One region of the Rhizobium sp. LjRoot98 genome, then DNA from elsewhere that is predicted to be linked to it. Evidence: riboswitches for the same ligand, from Rfam matches in the RefSeq annotation. Region 1 holds a riboswitch; each other region holds the start of a gene.
The links. A riboswitch is a leader RNA that binds a small molecule or an ion and turns the genes downstream of it on or off. The one in region 1 is predicted to bind cobalamin.
Positions count from the first base shown of each region.

Region 2: linked by a shared signal. The riboswitch ahead of nrdH (glutaredoxin-like protein NrdH) and the one ahead of ACSQ3J_RS28075 (TonB-dependent receptor) in region 1 are both predicted to bind cobalamin.
Region 3: linked by a shared signal. The riboswitch ahead of ACSQ3J_RS09025 (CbtB domain-containing protein) and the one ahead of ACSQ3J_RS28075 (TonB-dependent receptor) in region 1 are both predicted to bind cobalamin.
Region 4: linked by a shared signal. The riboswitch ahead of ACSQ3J_RS03360 (aromatic ring-hydroxylating oxygenase subunit alpha) and the one ahead of ACSQ3J_RS28075 (TonB-dependent receptor) in region 1 are both predicted to bind cobalamin.

Region 1 is NZ_CAXUPW020000015.1:44,098-47,756, forward strand. Features, by position in the region: gene ACSQ3J_RS28075 (TonB-dependent receptor) at 1-1,665, opposite strand, end outside; cobalamin riboswitch at 1,692-1,889, opposite strand; gene ACSQ3J_RS28080 (FecCD family ABC transporter permease) at 2,077-3,084, opposite strand; gene ACSQ3J_RS28085 (ABC transporter substrate-binding protein) at 3,163-3,659, opposite strand, start outside.
Region 2 is NZ_CAXUPW020000007.1:40,500-44,158, forward strand. Features, by position in the region: gene nrdE (class 1b ribonucleoside-diphosphate reductase subunit alpha) at 1-1,044, opposite strand, end outside; gene nrdI (class Ib ribonucleoside-diphosphate reductase assembly flavoprotein NrdI) at 1,104-1,511, opposite strand; gene nrdH (glutaredoxin-like protein NrdH) at 1,529-1,750, opposite strand; cobalamin riboswitch at 2,014-2,237, opposite strand; gene ACSQ3J_RS20915 (multidrug effflux MFS transporter) at 2,407-3,606, opposite strand.
Region 3 is NZ_CAXUPW020000002.1:72,794-76,452, reverse strand. Features, by position in the region: gene ACSQ3J_RS09030 (bifunctional diguanylate cyclase/phosphodiesterase) at 1-1,538, opposite strand, end outside; cobalamin riboswitch at 1,803-2,072, shown strand; gene ACSQ3J_RS09025 (CbtB domain-containing protein) at 2,120-2,296, shown strand; gene ACSQ3J_RS09020 (CbtA family protein) at 2,486-3,259, shown strand; gene ACSQ3J_RS09015 ((2Fe-2S)-binding protein) at 3,303-3,659, opposite strand, start outside.
Region 4 is NZ_CAXUPW020000001.1:673,783-677,441, forward strand. Features, by position in the region: gene ACSQ3J_RS03355 (hybrid-cluster NAD(P)-dependent oxidoreductase) at 1-705, opposite strand, end outside; gene ACSQ3J_RS03360 (aromatic ring-hydroxylating oxygenase subunit alpha) at 707-1,957, opposite strand; cobalamin riboswitch at 2,078-2,276, opposite strand; gene ACSQ3J_RS03365 (DUF6656 family protein) at 2,629-3,234, shown strand; gene ACSQ3J_RS03370 (diguanylate cyclase domain-containing protein) at 3,235-3,659, opposite strand, start outside.

The sequences.
Region 1 (3,659 bases):
TTCGGATGCCGCGGAGTACTGTGCGTAGAGCGCCACGTCGGGGTGTGGATTGTAAACCATACCCACCCGCCAGCTCAGCGAATCGTAAGTCCGCTCGAAAGCGACGCCGGTCTGTGGGTTGGAGCGGTTCACGGTGGGGCTGTCGTAACGCAGACCACCAACGATCGAGAACTGATCCGTCAGCGCCAGCCTGTTGTCGGCGAACAGTGAATATTGCCAGACCGTGCTGCGGTTGTTCGTGAGGAGGTTGTCTGGCCCGATGAATTTACCTGGATCGAAATCGATGGCAGGGACAGTTGAGGCGCCCGGATAGGGTGAGTTGTTGGTGTTCGCAAAGCGAATGCGGTTTATGTCGAAACCGATGACGGTGTTGTTGTCCATACCGGCAACTGTGCTGTCGAGCACCAAATCCGTGCGGTTGCCGTACTGCTCATAATCATGGTGGACGGCAATGTAGTCGCTTCGCAACACCGTTTTGGTCGCTGGCTGGTAGAGGTAGCTCTCGACGTTTCGCCATTGGCGGTCGCTCGAGATGCGGTAGCTGGTGCTGTTGAGAGTGAGATTTTCCGCAGCCTGCCACTCGGCCTTGATCTGAGTGAAGTTGTCCTGGTAGCGGTTGAGTGCGTCGGCGACGTTGTAGTTTTGCTTGCGCAGGCGTTTGTCCAGTTTCCCATCGACAAGCGGGGTACCGAAATATGCGGTGGGCTCGGTGTCGCCGTAGTCATGGGAAAAAGTGAGTTTCAGATCATCGGTGGCCTGCCAGAGGACGCTCCCGGATATGGCGAGATTCGACGCATCGCCACGTTCGATCCAGCCTCGCGTATCCCTCGCACTGACATCAAGACTATAGGCCAGGCTGTCGTTGATCGGCCCGGCGCTGCCGAAGGCCAGCCCCTTCTTGCCGTCGGTGCCGATCGTCGTCACGATCTCATTGCGGCGGCTATCGGTAAGCGGCCTCTTCGGAATGATGTTGATAGCACCGCCAATCGCACCCTCGCCGTAAAGAACGGAGGCCGGCCCATGCAGGATCTCGATGCGATCGACCGTGTACGTATCGAAGGGAAAGCTGATGGTGCCGGCTGCGGGATAGAAGCGCGTACCATCGTAAAGGCGCGCTACGGCTCCATTGCCGGTGAAGCCGCGCATGCCGAGGGAGGTACCCCCATTGCCCGGCGAGCCCAGAAAGGTGATGCCTGTGCCGTTACGTGCGATGGCCTGGTTGACGTCGGTCTGACCGCGCTTGCGGATGGTGTCTCCGTCAACGATCTCGACACTGGCAGGCGTTTCGAACGGCGTGAGATCGAGGCGACTACCCGCGTTCGACCGGGCCTTGAGATTTGGACCCGGCCCTACTCGATCACCCTTGCCGGAGACCCTGATGGTTTCCAGCTCGGTGACCTGGTCTGTGAGTGGCTTTTTACCTCGCACGACCTCCTGCGCTTCACCACTCGCCGCCGTCAAGAGGACGGCGGCGAGTGCGCTGCCAGACAGTAATGTAGCACGAATTGGACGATACTTGGGATCGAGGCGGAGGGCGGCATTTTTTGAGGCGCCTATGGCGTGAGGTTTGGAAAACAAGGTGGAATGCTCCAGCGGTACGTTGCACGTCACCGCGACCAAAGCCGCCTTCGCCGCATTGTTTTGCGGCGAAGATTCGGCTTTCACCAGGACACCCCGCCCAGCGTGTTCACGTATGACAACGGCTGACGGCAGGTCTCCTGACTCGCGGTTCGCTGCTCCCTATCGCCTTCCCAGGCGGAGCCCAGTGGCGTGTTGACAGGAAGCTAGCCGCTTACAGTTGCGGGGGCAGTCGCGGCATTGGATGCATGACATCCGCACCGCGTTCCCTTTTGATTCCCTTGCGGGAAACCGTCGCGCCTTTGTTGCGGAGCACGCGCCGGTTGTGCAAGTCACGTTTGAGACTATAGTGGCGTTCTCATGCCGTGCGACCTGTCATGATAAGGAACATTGCCATCGGTCATCCCGGTCTCCGTCGGGACAACCTGTTGAGGCTCCACAGCAGCTACGATCACATTGGTGATCCGGCGGCGGCAATGGTCCGTTCAAGGGCCCCGTTTAACGCCGCAGGATTGCAATGAAGGCAAGGCCGCCGACCAGACCGGTTATCACGCCGATCGGTATGTCCTCCGGCGCCATGACGACACGGGAGGCGATATCGGCAAGGATCAGCACCACGGCGCCGGTGAGCGCCGACAGCGGGATAACACGGACGTTGTCGCTACCGGCGGCAAGCCGGACGAAGTGTGGCACCATCAGCCCGACAAACCCGATGGCGCCCGAAAAGGCCACCATCACCCCAGTTACTAGAGCGGTGATCACGAACAACTGTGCCCGAAAGCGGACGACCGGGATGCCGAGCGTTGCGGCAGTCTCGTCGCCCATGGCCAGCGCATTGATTTCCCGTGCGCGCAAGATGAGCCAGACGAGGCAGCCGCCGAGAGCAACGGCGGGATAGACAAGGTGTGGCCATTGCGCCAGCCCCAGGCCGCCCAGCAACCAGAATACAACCGTATGAGCGGCACGAGGATCACCAAGAAAGATCAGGAGATTGGCAAGAGCTGTTGCAACGAAGGCGACGGCAATGCCTGACAACACCAGCCGGTCCGCCGCTTGGCCGGTAAAGCGGGTGACCGCGACGACGGCGATAGTGGCGAGAAGCGAACCGATGAATGCAAACAGTGGCACGGTGACGAGACCGAAGATGAGGCCGGTGTGAAGCAGCGCCAGGATCGCGCCGAGCGCGCCGCCGGAGGAAACCCCGAGCAGATGCGGGTCGGCGAGCGGATTGCGTGTGACAGCCTGCAACACGGCGCCGACGACGGCAAGACCCGCACCCACCAATGCAGCCAGAATGACGCGCGGAAAGCGGACATCCCACACGATACTATCGCGGCCTGCCGACCATGTGACCTCGATCAGGCCCGGGGCCAGCTTGTTGACAACGATGGACCAGACGGTGACGAACGAAATGGGAGCAGCGCCCAGAGAGACACCTGCCGTGATACAAAGGCCGATCAGTATTGCCGGTACGGTCACAATCAGAAGAAGTCGGCCACTGGTCATGTCAGGTCCATCTTGTCCGCAGAAAGCAAAGGCCGGGCAGATCAGCCCACCCGGCCGGGTGTTTAGGGGCCGCGGAGGCTACATGTTGCGGGGATGAAATGCGTCAGCGAGGCGGCCGATCGCATCGATGTTGCGCGGGCCGGGTGTGGCTTCGACATAGTCGAGCACGACGAAACGGTCATTCTTGACGGCATCAAGGCTTTTGAAGGCGGGATTTTCCTTCATGAAGGCGATCTTCTGCTCGGCGCTCACGTCGCCGTAATTGACGATGACGATCGCTTGCGGATTGCGCTCGATTACCGGTTCCCAGGACACTTCGGTCCAGCTTTTCTCCACGTCTTCCATGATATTGATGCCCCCGGCCGCCTCGATCATCGCGGTTGGAATACCGAAACGTCCGGATGTAAACGGTTTTCCGGTGCCGGAATCATAGACAAAGACGCGCACGGGTTGCTTGACCTCGCCAATCCGGTTCTTGATGTCGGCAAGCCCTTTTTCGTAGCTTGCGACGAGGGCTTTCGCCCTGTCGTCGACGCCGAAGATTGCGCCGAGATTGAGAATATCGACAAACATGT
Region 2 (3,659 bases), on a different contig from region 1:
CAGCACCTGGAAGAACTCACGCGCCTTGATCTTCTTCTTGGAGATGCGGGCGTCATCCGCCATCTCGCGGTACTTTTCCGTCACCGAAATTTCGGTGAACGGCACACCATAGACGCGCTCCACGTCGTAGGGCGAGAACAGATACATATCCTCGTTGTTCTTCGCCAGTTCGAAGGTGATATCCGGCACGACAACGCCGAGCGACAGCGTCTTGATGCGGATCTTCTCGTCGGCATTTTCGCGCTTGGTATCGAGGAAGCGCATGATGTCGGGATGATGGGCGTTCAGATAGACCGCCCCTGCCCCCTGGCGCGCGCCGAGCTGGTTGGCATAGGAAAAACTGTCTTCCAACAGCTTCATCACCGGAATGATGCCGGACGACTGGTTTTCGATCTGCTTGATCGGGGCGCCCGCCTCGCGGATGTTGGTGAGCGACAGGGCCACGCCGCCACCGCGCTTCGACAGCTGCAGCGCCGAATTGATGCCGCGGGCGATGCTCTCCATGTTGTCCTCGACCCGCAGCAGGAAACACGAGACAAGCTCGCCGCGCTGTTTCTTGCCGGCATTGAGGAACGTCGGCGTTGCCGGTTGGAACCTTCCGGAAATGATCTCGTCGACCATGTCACGGGCGATCGCTTCATTGCCCTGCGCCAGCGTCAGCGCCACCATGCAGATGCGGTCTTCATAACGCTCAAGATAGCGTTTTCCGTCAAAGGTTTTCAGGGTGTAGCTGGTGTAATACTTGAAGGCTCCGAGGAAGGTCGGAAAGCGGAACTTCTTCGCATAGGCGTGATCGTAGAGGTCGCGCACGAAGTTGAACGAATACTGGTCGAGAACCTCGCGCTCGTAATAGCCTTCGGTCACCAGATAATCGAGCTTCTCCCGCAGATTATGGAAGAACACGGTGTTCTGGTTGACGTGCTGGAGGAAATACTGCTTCGCGGCCAGCCGGTCCTTGTCGAGCTGAATCTTCCCCTCGTCGTCATAGAGGTTCAGCATCGCGTTCAGCGCGTGATAGTCAATCGCCGTTTCCGTCGCCTTCAAAGGGCGTTCGGCAGCGGAATGAGGAAAACTGTTGAGCGGTTTTGCGCCCGCATTCCGCGTCAAAGTCTCTGAGACGTCCAAAATCGTTCCAATCCGTTTCTAACGTTGGCGACGTCCTCATCGGTGCCCAGAAGCTCGAACCTGTAGAGATACGGCACTTCGCATTTGCGTGAGATCACGTCACCCGCGAGACCGAACGTCTCGCCGAAATTGCTGTTACCGGCAGCGATCACGCCCCGGATGAAGGATCGGTTGACCGCATCGTTGAGGAAGCGGATCACCTGTTTGGGAACGGCGCCCCGGCCATCATCGCCGCAATAGGTCGGCAGGATGAGGACGAAAGGCTCGCGCACATCGGGCGTTTTCGCGCCACTGCTGACGGGAATACGGGCCGATTTCAAACCGAGCTTGGCGACGAAACGATGGGTGTTTTCCGACAGACTGGAATAATAGACGATCAGCCCCATCGCTCGTCAGACCGTACTCAAGAAAGCGCGCTGATCTTGTCCGGCCGGAATCCGGCCCAATGGTCTTGGCCGGCAATCACGACCGGAACCTGCTGGTATCCGAGACCGATCACCTTTGCGAAGGCGTCCTCGTCCTTGGAGATATCGATGACCTGATAGTCGATACCTTCACGATCGAGCGCGCGATAGGTCGCGGTGCACTGGACGCAGGAAGGCTTGCTGTAGACGGTGATGTTCATGATGGTCCTCGTGGTCTGTGATGTTGCGGGCGCACGAAAGGGTTCCGAGCCGCTGCACGCGGATCCGATCGTGTGGTTTTCATTGCGAGCTGGCGAGCAGGCTAGGCGTGTACCGCCGATCGCGATCCCGCATCTCGTGGTCTGCGAATTCGATTGACTGACATGCCTTCACCCCGAAGCCTTTTTTGGCGGACATCGGAAGAACGCAACACAAAGCGGAGTCATTCCGCTGCACATCACGCGACCTTCCGGACACCCCGCCCGTGGACGTTTTGTTTAAGGCAGGTCTCCTGGCTTGCGGGTCGTGGCGCCTGCTCCGTCTTCCCGAAGACCGATGCCTTCAGTGACTTGAAATGAAACAGGCACTTGCCGCTTACAGTTGCGGGGGCAGCTCCGGATTTGCCCCGCCAAAATGGCTGAACGCACCGCATTCCCTCTTAGCCTCCGAATCTTGCGAGTCAGAGGAACCTTGAACACTAGATATAGTATACGACGTGAAAACAACGTCAATGTGTAGGCTTCGGAAACATGCCTCCTGGCACATAATTTTTCCGGCATTGTGGATAATGGGGCGTTAATACCGGGTCACAGGAATTGCAAAAGGCCCGGAGCATCGCCCCGGGCCTTCGATATTCCAGGATATTGCGAATGCCGATTTACTCGGCAGCGGCAACCGCGCGGCGGCGGCCGATCGTGGCCTGGGTGAGCAACAGCGCGCCAACGGCGCAAAGCGCGATGCCCATGGCCATTGGGACGGCGGTACCGTCGAAGAACACCGATGCGATCACCATGGCGACGGCGGCCGTGACGAAATGCAGCGTGCCCATCAGCGACGATGCCGTGCCGGCAATCTCGCCGTGATCCTCCAGTGCCAGCACCGCGCTGGTCGGAATGACCAGGCCGAGGAAGCCGTAGCCGACGAACAGGAACGCGGCCATGACCGGAAGCTGGTTGAAACCAAGGCTCATGACGATGGCCATCGCAGCCATGGTCAGTGCAAAGGCCGTTACGGCAATCCGCATGACGCGAACAAGCCCAAAACGCTCGCCGAACCAGCCGGTCGCCTGCGATACCGCGAAAAAAGACACGGCATTGACGGAGAAGGCGAAGCTGTATTGCGTCGGCGTCAGCCCATAATAATCGATCAGCACGAAGGGCGAGTTGGCGAGATAGACGAGGAAGCTGGAAATACCGAGCCCGCCGATGAAGGTCAGCGTCAGGAAATTCTTGTCCCTGAGCAGCAGGCCATATGCCGCCATGGCGCTGCGCAAACCGCTTTCGGCACGATGTTCCCTAAGGCGGGTTTCCTGCAATTGCGTCGCCAGCAGGATGAGGCCGATGAAGGCGGCGATCATCACGGCCCAGAACACGCCACGCCAGCCGTAGAATTCGATGACGGCACTGCCGGTCAGCGGCGCCAGGATTGGCGAGATGCTGAAAACCAGCATCAACAGCGACATCAGCCGGGCGGCCTGCACGCCGGTATGCATGTCGCGGACGATGGCACGCGGGATGACCATGCCGGCGGCCCCGCCGATGCCCTGCAGGAAACGGAAGGCGATCAGCGTTTCGATATCGCTCGCCAGCGCGCAGCCGATGCTGGCGAGCGCAAAAATGCCGATGCCGATGTAGAGCGGCGCCTTGCGGCCCCACATGTCGGACAGGGGACCATAGACCAGCTGCGACAGCGCAAAGGAAATGAAGAAGGCGAGCAGGCTGAGCTGCACGACGTGGTTTTCCGCGCCAAAATCCTGTCCGATCGACGGCAGCGCCGGCAGGTACATGTCGATGGCGAAAGGACCGATGGCTGACAAGAGGCCAAGGATGAGGGCAGTCCGGAAGAAGGAGGACGTCATGGGATCATCTTTCAGAAAACAGCGGTACGGAACCTGACCGGTTTCGCGCCGCG
Region 3 (3,659 bases), on a different contig from region 1:
GTGGTCGGCAAAACCAGTTGACGATCGATCTTCATCCGCCGCGGTTTCAGCTTTACCAACCCGATGATCGACGCATGACCGGATCCGAAATCATCGATCTCGATGTCGATACCCATGGCCTTCAGGCCTGCGACGTTGGAAAACACGTCATCTTCGCTGTCGTCGAGAAAAATGGTTTCCAGCAATTCGAATGACAGCATATCCGGTCGGACATCCAGGCGTTTCAATTCGTCGATCAAAAGCGGATCCGACAGGCGGGCAGCCGAGACATTCACCGCAATGCGCGGAACATGCACTCCCTGCCCCATCCAGGCCTGACGGTCCTTCAACGCCGCCTTCAAGATCGCAGCATCGAGATCGTCCAGCCGGCCGAGACTGCCAGCAACCTTGATGAATTCGCCCGGCAGGATCAATCCGCGTTTCGGATGGCGCCAGCGTGCCAGAACCTCCATCCCGACGATGCGCCGGGTCCGCGCATCGACCTGAGCCTGATAATAGGGAATGAACTCCCCTTTTTCCAAACCATGAGCGAACTGCCTGCCAACGCGCTGCTCGGCATTGAGTTGTGCCTTCATCTGAGCCGAATACACCTCGACCCGTCCCCGACCGAGCTTCTTGGCACGATGCAGGGCAATATCCGACTGTGCCAGCAGGCTGCCAATATTGCGGCCACTGGCAGCCGCGACACCGATCGACCCACCGGTGCGCAAGACCTCCTCATTATGCCAGACCGACTGCTTCAACTGCTGCGCCAGCCGCTCTGCACGGATTTTGAGGTCATCCAGCGAGACGAAATTTGCGATCAAAACCGCAAATTCATCACCGCTGACGCGGGCAATGAATGCGTTCTCAGGCACACTGGCTTCAATCCGCCTGGCACAGGATATCAGGACATTGTCTCCCGTCGTATGGCCGGCAGTGTCGTTGATCTGCTTGAACCGGTCTAGACCGATATGCAGGATCGCCAGCTTTTCCGGTCCGGCCTCCCCCGCAAGCTCCGCCAATCGCCTGTCAAAGAAGCGTCGATTGGGAAGTCCTGTTAGATAATCATGTTCGGCTGCATATGCGATCCGCTCGCGGCTCGCTTCAAGGGCAACGGCCCGCGCCTCGGCGATCGCCTTTTGCCGTCGCAGTTCGCGATTGAGCAGCACATCCGCCGTCACATCCCATTCGGCGCCGATAAGGGTGATATGGCCGTCTTCCTCGAAGCAATAGGCGCGTGAACGCAAGTATCGGGTTTCACCGTCCGGCAAAATGATCCGGTATTCCGAAGAATAGGCATCCTTGGCTGCAATCGCCCGGTCGAAATCGGCCTGGGCCTGGGCAAAATCATCGGGATGGATCGCATTCGTCCAGACCTCCGCCTTGACGCGCCTTTGCGTCTTGCCGGTTGCGTAGAGCCGGTGCATCTGCAAATCCCAGACGACTTCGTCTTTCTGTGTGTCGTGCTCCCACACGCCGATCTGAGAAGCGTCAAGCGCAATTCCCAAACGGCGAAGAATATTCTGGAATTCCTGTTCGGACCTCGCCGCCTTCATGGTTTTCTCTGCAGAGGATGCTTCGCGTATCAGCGCCTCCGCATTCTACACCAAGGTTCCTAAAGAACTATTGTTCCATGAGCAAAAAGAGTACTTTTTAAACAAACAACCATTAAGTGCTTCTTCAAAGAAACCCAGTTGCAACTTAGGCGCATCTCGTACTGTATTACATATCAAATTTAGACACTGCGCGGAAAAATCAAGAGCCGCAATGCGCCATTGTTGGTCGCAGCGCCGAATTGACATGACCGGGGTGACGGCATAATCATCAGCAGATCAATTGGTTCCCTGGGAGCGAGGCGCTTTCGGGGAGTAAATGGGAACGTGACGGGTGGACCCATTCTGGGCATCTTTATCACGGCCGACCCCGCGACTGTAGAGCGGTCAGAGGTTGTCATTCCGGTACGTTCAGCCGGTAAAAGCCACTGCGGCGATGGGCGTTTTGCCTCTGCCGCGGGAAGGTGAGACAAGCTCCTTGGCACGAAAGTGCCTGACGCCGCGAGCCAGGAAACCTGCCGGTTGATGAAGGGCATGGTGCCCAATTGGTGGGATATTTCCCACGCGCCATCACGGAGGTTGTCATGGCTACGACTACAGTTTCAAGCGTCCCGCTTTCTCTCAATGACCGTATCACCACGGCTATTCTCGCCCTGTTGATCGGCGGCTTCCTGGTTTTCGGTGCCGGCCTTGCCAATTCCGCCGTGCTGCACGACACCGCGCATGACGTCCGCCACTCCTACGGTTTCCCCTGCCATTGATATAGGCAGTGGGAAGCTCAGCCTTTCCACACTCTATCGATAGGGGATCGCGGGTTTCATTTTGGAAATCACGCGGCCGTGGATTGCGCCCATGCTCCGGCATCGGGCGGGCTTTGCCGTGGGAATTCAAACACAGCAAGCGTTGAGCACTAAAGATCGATCTGCTCCGCTTGATTTTGGGGGTATCAAATGATTGTCAAAACGCTTCTGGCCGCATTGGTGGCTGGATTGATCGCGGGCGTCTTCATGACGGCGGCGCAGGAGTTGCGGGTGGTCCCGCTCATCCTTCATGCCGAGGAATATGAAGTCAAGGAACCTGCCGCCGAACCACCGGCCGCAACCGAAGGCCAGCAGCAGCACTCTTCTCTCGACCGCTCCTCGTTGATCGGCGAAATGCTGTCGGCACTCTCACCCATCACACCCGCCTACGCCCATGAAGGCGAGCACGAAGACGAAGGCGGCATCATGTTCGGCATGAGCCGGTTCTCCGGCACATTGCTTGCCAATCTGGTGGCCGGCGCCGGATTTGGCCTGCTGCTTGCGGGCGCCAGCCTCGCCTTCAATTACCCCATCACGCTGCGCAACGGCGCTCTCTGGGGCGCCTGCGGCTGGCTGGCTATCCATCTCTTGCCCGCCATCGGCCTGCCGCCGGAATTGCCGGGCTTCCCTGCCGCTGATCTCCACGACCGGCAGACCTGGTGGATCGCAGCGATCGTTCTCTCCGTCGCCGGCCTCTATCTTGTCGTGTTGCGCGGTGAGATCCTGGCCAAGATCATCGGCCTTGTCCTGATCGCCGCTCCGCACGTCTATGGAGCGCCACAGCCGACGGACATCTCGAGCCCGGTACCCGCAGTTCTCGGCGCGGAATTCGCGGTCGCCGCCTTGGCAACGACACTGGCGTTCTGGATCGTGCTCGGCGTGATTTCGGGATACCTGAACGACCGGTTTCTGAAATCGGCTTAAGCCCTATCGTTGCGGCGCTAGCATTGCTTGCGCCGCAAGTACATCAAAGGCCGCCTGTGCGCTCGACAAGGGCCTGCAGGCGGCTTTTTTGTGTCTCGTCATCGAGAAGCACGCAGACATCGCAAAAATCCCCACCCTCTGTTCGATAGTAGAGACAGCAGCCGCTTCGCAGCCGGAAGATTCGCTCGACGGGGATGCCATCGCAAACAGCGCCGACCTTGGCGTAGTGCGCCGTCTCGGAAAATACCGGTGAACCGGCCCTCTTGATGATGGCAAGCGCTGCGGCCATTGCGCGATCCGCTTCGCCCAAGGCGGCACCGATCTCCAGAAAAGCCCCCGCAATGCCGTCACCCACCAGCCGCCACTGCGCGACGGGGGATAGGCCAGTGCGGCCTTGCAG
Region 4 (3,659 bases), on a different contig from region 1:
GCCGCGCATGAACGGCTCGGGACCACAGCAGAAGACGGTGCGGTCGCGGAAATCCGGCGCCAGCAGTGCCAGCTTGGACGTCTCGATGCGGCCGCGCAGCCCGTGCCAGCTGTGACGCGGCGCATGGGTCTCGACGATGAAGCCGAGATTGAGGTTCGGCATGTTGCGCGAGATGTTTTCCAGCTCGTCGCGGAACAGCAGATCATCCGGCTGGCGGGCGCAGGACAGGAACGAGACATCCGTCTGCGGCGCGCAATCGGCCATCCAGCGGGTCATCGACATCATCGGCGTGATCCCGGAACCGGCGGAGATGAACAGATATTTTTCACCGGGATGACGCACGAAGGAAAAATCGCCGAGCGGCCCGAAAGCCTTCAGCTTCATGCCCGGCTTTAGGTGGTCGAACATCCAGCGTGTACCAATGCTGGATGCCTGGGCCTTGACGGTCACGGCCACCGAAAACGGCCGCGACGGCGTCGAGGACAGGGTGTAGGTGCGCATCACCGGATCGTCCGGCGTCACCGGCAGTTCGAGTGTGACGAACTGGCCCGGCAGATAACGGAACCAGCTGTCCTTGTCCGCCTTGAAGCCGAACGTCATCACGTCCGGCCCTTCCGCGGTAACGGAAATGCACTCCAGCAATTGCTGGCGATCGTTGAACGGCTGCAGCTCGTCGAAGTGCCGGAAGGAGGAAACAATCGTCATGTCAAGCAACCCGAACCAGAGATGGCGACGTCGCAATGCCCTTGAGCCGGCCCTGCATGAAGTTGGTGTACCATTCGACGAACTGCATCACGCCACCTTCGTGCTCCGGCGAATAGGGTCCGGGCTGATAGGCGGGCGAGCGGATGCCGAAGGCGTTTTCCTCTACGATTTGGCGGTCCTGGTCGTTGGTTTCCGTCCAGACATGGGTCAATTCTTCAAGGTTGTAATCGACTCCCTCGACGGCATCCTTGTGCACCAGCCACTTTGTGGTGACCTGGGTCAGTTCCGGACCAAGCGGCAGGACGCGGAAGGTGATGGCGTGATCGGCCAGCACATGGTTCCAGGTACTAGGGTAATGGAACAGCAGCAGCGTGCCGATATGGCTCTGACTGACATCGTCGGAAAGCTGGCGCTTGACGGCGCGCTTGCCGGACATGGTGTAGCTTTCCGCACCCTCGATTAGCGGCATGCGGGCGACGCGGAACTGGCCGCTCTGATCCATCTTGAACTCGCTTGGCAAACCCGACGCTTCGCAATGCGCCCAATGGGCGGCGATGACCGGATCGTCCTTGGCGCCCTGCACGCCGGTCGCCGTCGGCGCCTCCGGATAGGTGCGGCAGAGTTCCGGATGGTTCGCCGCACAGTGATAGCACTCGCGGTTGTTTTCCCAGACGAGCTTCCAGTTGCCCTTCTCGATGATCGTGCTTTCGAAGGCCACCTTGGTGTCCTTGAGATTGTGCGGCGTCAGATAGGACGAGACCATGTCGCGCATCGGCTGGAAGTCCATCGCCTCGTCGGCCAGGCAGATAAAAATGTAGCCGCCGATGGTTTCACAATGGATCGGTTTCAGGCCGTGCTGGTTCTTGTCGAAGTCTTCGCCCATCTGGCGCGCAAACAGGAGCTTGCCGTCCAGTTCGTAGGTCCACTGGTGATAGGGACAGACAAGCTTGGCCGATGAGCCCTTGGCGCCGGCGCAGACGCGCGAGCCGCGATGGCGGCAGGAATTGTGCAACGCGCGGACGGTGCCGGTGCGGTCGCGTACGATAACAACCGGATATTCGCCGACCTGGGCGGTGAAATAATTGCCCGCCTTCGGGATTTCACAATCGTGGCCGATGAACAGCCAGTCCTTGTACCAGATCTGCTCCATGTCGAGCTTGTACAGATCGGGATCGGTATAGAAGGCCTGCTCGAGACTATGTGTGTCACGGCGGTTCATCAATTTTCGGAGGACTTCGCTGCGGAGATCCATGGTCATTTCCTTGTGCTCGCCAACTTTTACGGTGGCAGCAGGCAGGAAAGGAACCACCGCCGCGCCGGGAGAGCGCGTGGTTAATGTGGTTCTCCTTCCGGCTGCCCGCCGCAACCCAGATATCAATTTCATCACAAGGCTGGTTTCCGGGCTCTGGAGCTGTCCTTGCGGACTGTCCCGGCGCCTTCCCGGATTTCTCCAGTGGCCTTTTGCCGAGGTTTCGCTCCACCACCGTTGCGGGGGCAGCGCCGGATTTCGACCGGCTTCCCAATTCTCCGCCCTTCCCTATAAAGGCGGCACCTTGAGTGTCTTCATCTAATCCTCAGACCTTGGAAAACAGCCGCCAGTTAACGACATCCGATTCCAGAAAGACGACACGGAAAATATTGCGTGGCGTCGCCGTCAACCTGACTATTTTATAAGCAGAAACAATGTGATCGGCTGAATTTGAAGCAAAAATCCGGTTTTCCGCCCAGCGCTTCGGCAATCGGCACGGATGCAGCCCTTTTGCGACACTTCACGGCGAAAACACTGCCATCGCCATCGCACACGGTCGAGGCAAAAGGCTGACAGCCAGCAAGACTGCATTAACCATAACGCAGTAGCTTTGGCTCATAAGCGATTCCGTCCCGGTGTGTTTTGTCGACACACCCGCAGTCTGGTACAGGCCGATGTCAAACTTGAGATATTTCGATACCGCTGTGGTCAAGAAGCCGGAACCATCGCCGAAGGCCGCGGTCTATACCGAATTCCTGCGCACAGGACGGATCAACCGGCACCAGCAGCAATGGAGCGCGGCCGAGAAGCGCTACCTGACCCACCAGGAAGTCGCTGCCCGCACCGGCAAGAAACTGGAAACGGCCGGCTCCGTCACACATGACCGGATCAACAGCTTTCACCGGTCGATCCGCTTCCCAAAACTGCTTTTTCACCGGACGCTGGCCGATAGCCCGCATCTCGGCTATTGCCATGTCACGGCCGCGCGGACGAAATTCGCCAAGTTCGAGGACGTCCGCTGGTCGTTCTATATTGCCAATTTCTTTTCCGATATCGGCGACGACCAGCACTTCTTCGAGAAGATCAAGCTTGGCTATTCACGGATGTATTTCGCGGTGGCGACGGAGATGGACGCAGAGGCCGGCAAGTTGACCGTCAACCGTGCGGTGCATGACAACGGACTGCTGTTTCGCACCCGCGACCCCAAGGAGGCATTGAAGAACGTGCTTCTGCTCGGCGCCCGCAATGCAGAGCTCCGCAAGATCATCGGTAGCCTTTGATCACTGCTTGTAGATCAGCCAGTCTCGCCCGGGCAGCGGCTCACTCTCGGCGCCATGCACGATCGTCTGATCGCCACCTTTGCCCTGCGCCCTGGCGAGCGCCTTTTCGGCCGTATTAACGAGATCGAAGGCATTGGTGGCGTCATCCGACATGCAGATGCCGACCGATAGCGTGACACAGCCGAGATCGCGCCCGGTTTTCGGATGCGTAAAATGCGTGCTGCGCAGGGCCGAGCGCAGCAGCGCCACGAGCCGCACCACTTCCCGTTCCTCACCCGTCCCCACCAGAAAACCGAAACGGGTTCCGTCGAAACGGGCGACCAGTTCGCTTGAGGGAAACGCTTGCTGGATAATGCCACCGATATGCCGGGCAAGCGGTTCGGCCAATGCGGCCGCCTGTTCTCCCGACAGCCGCCGGCTGGTAT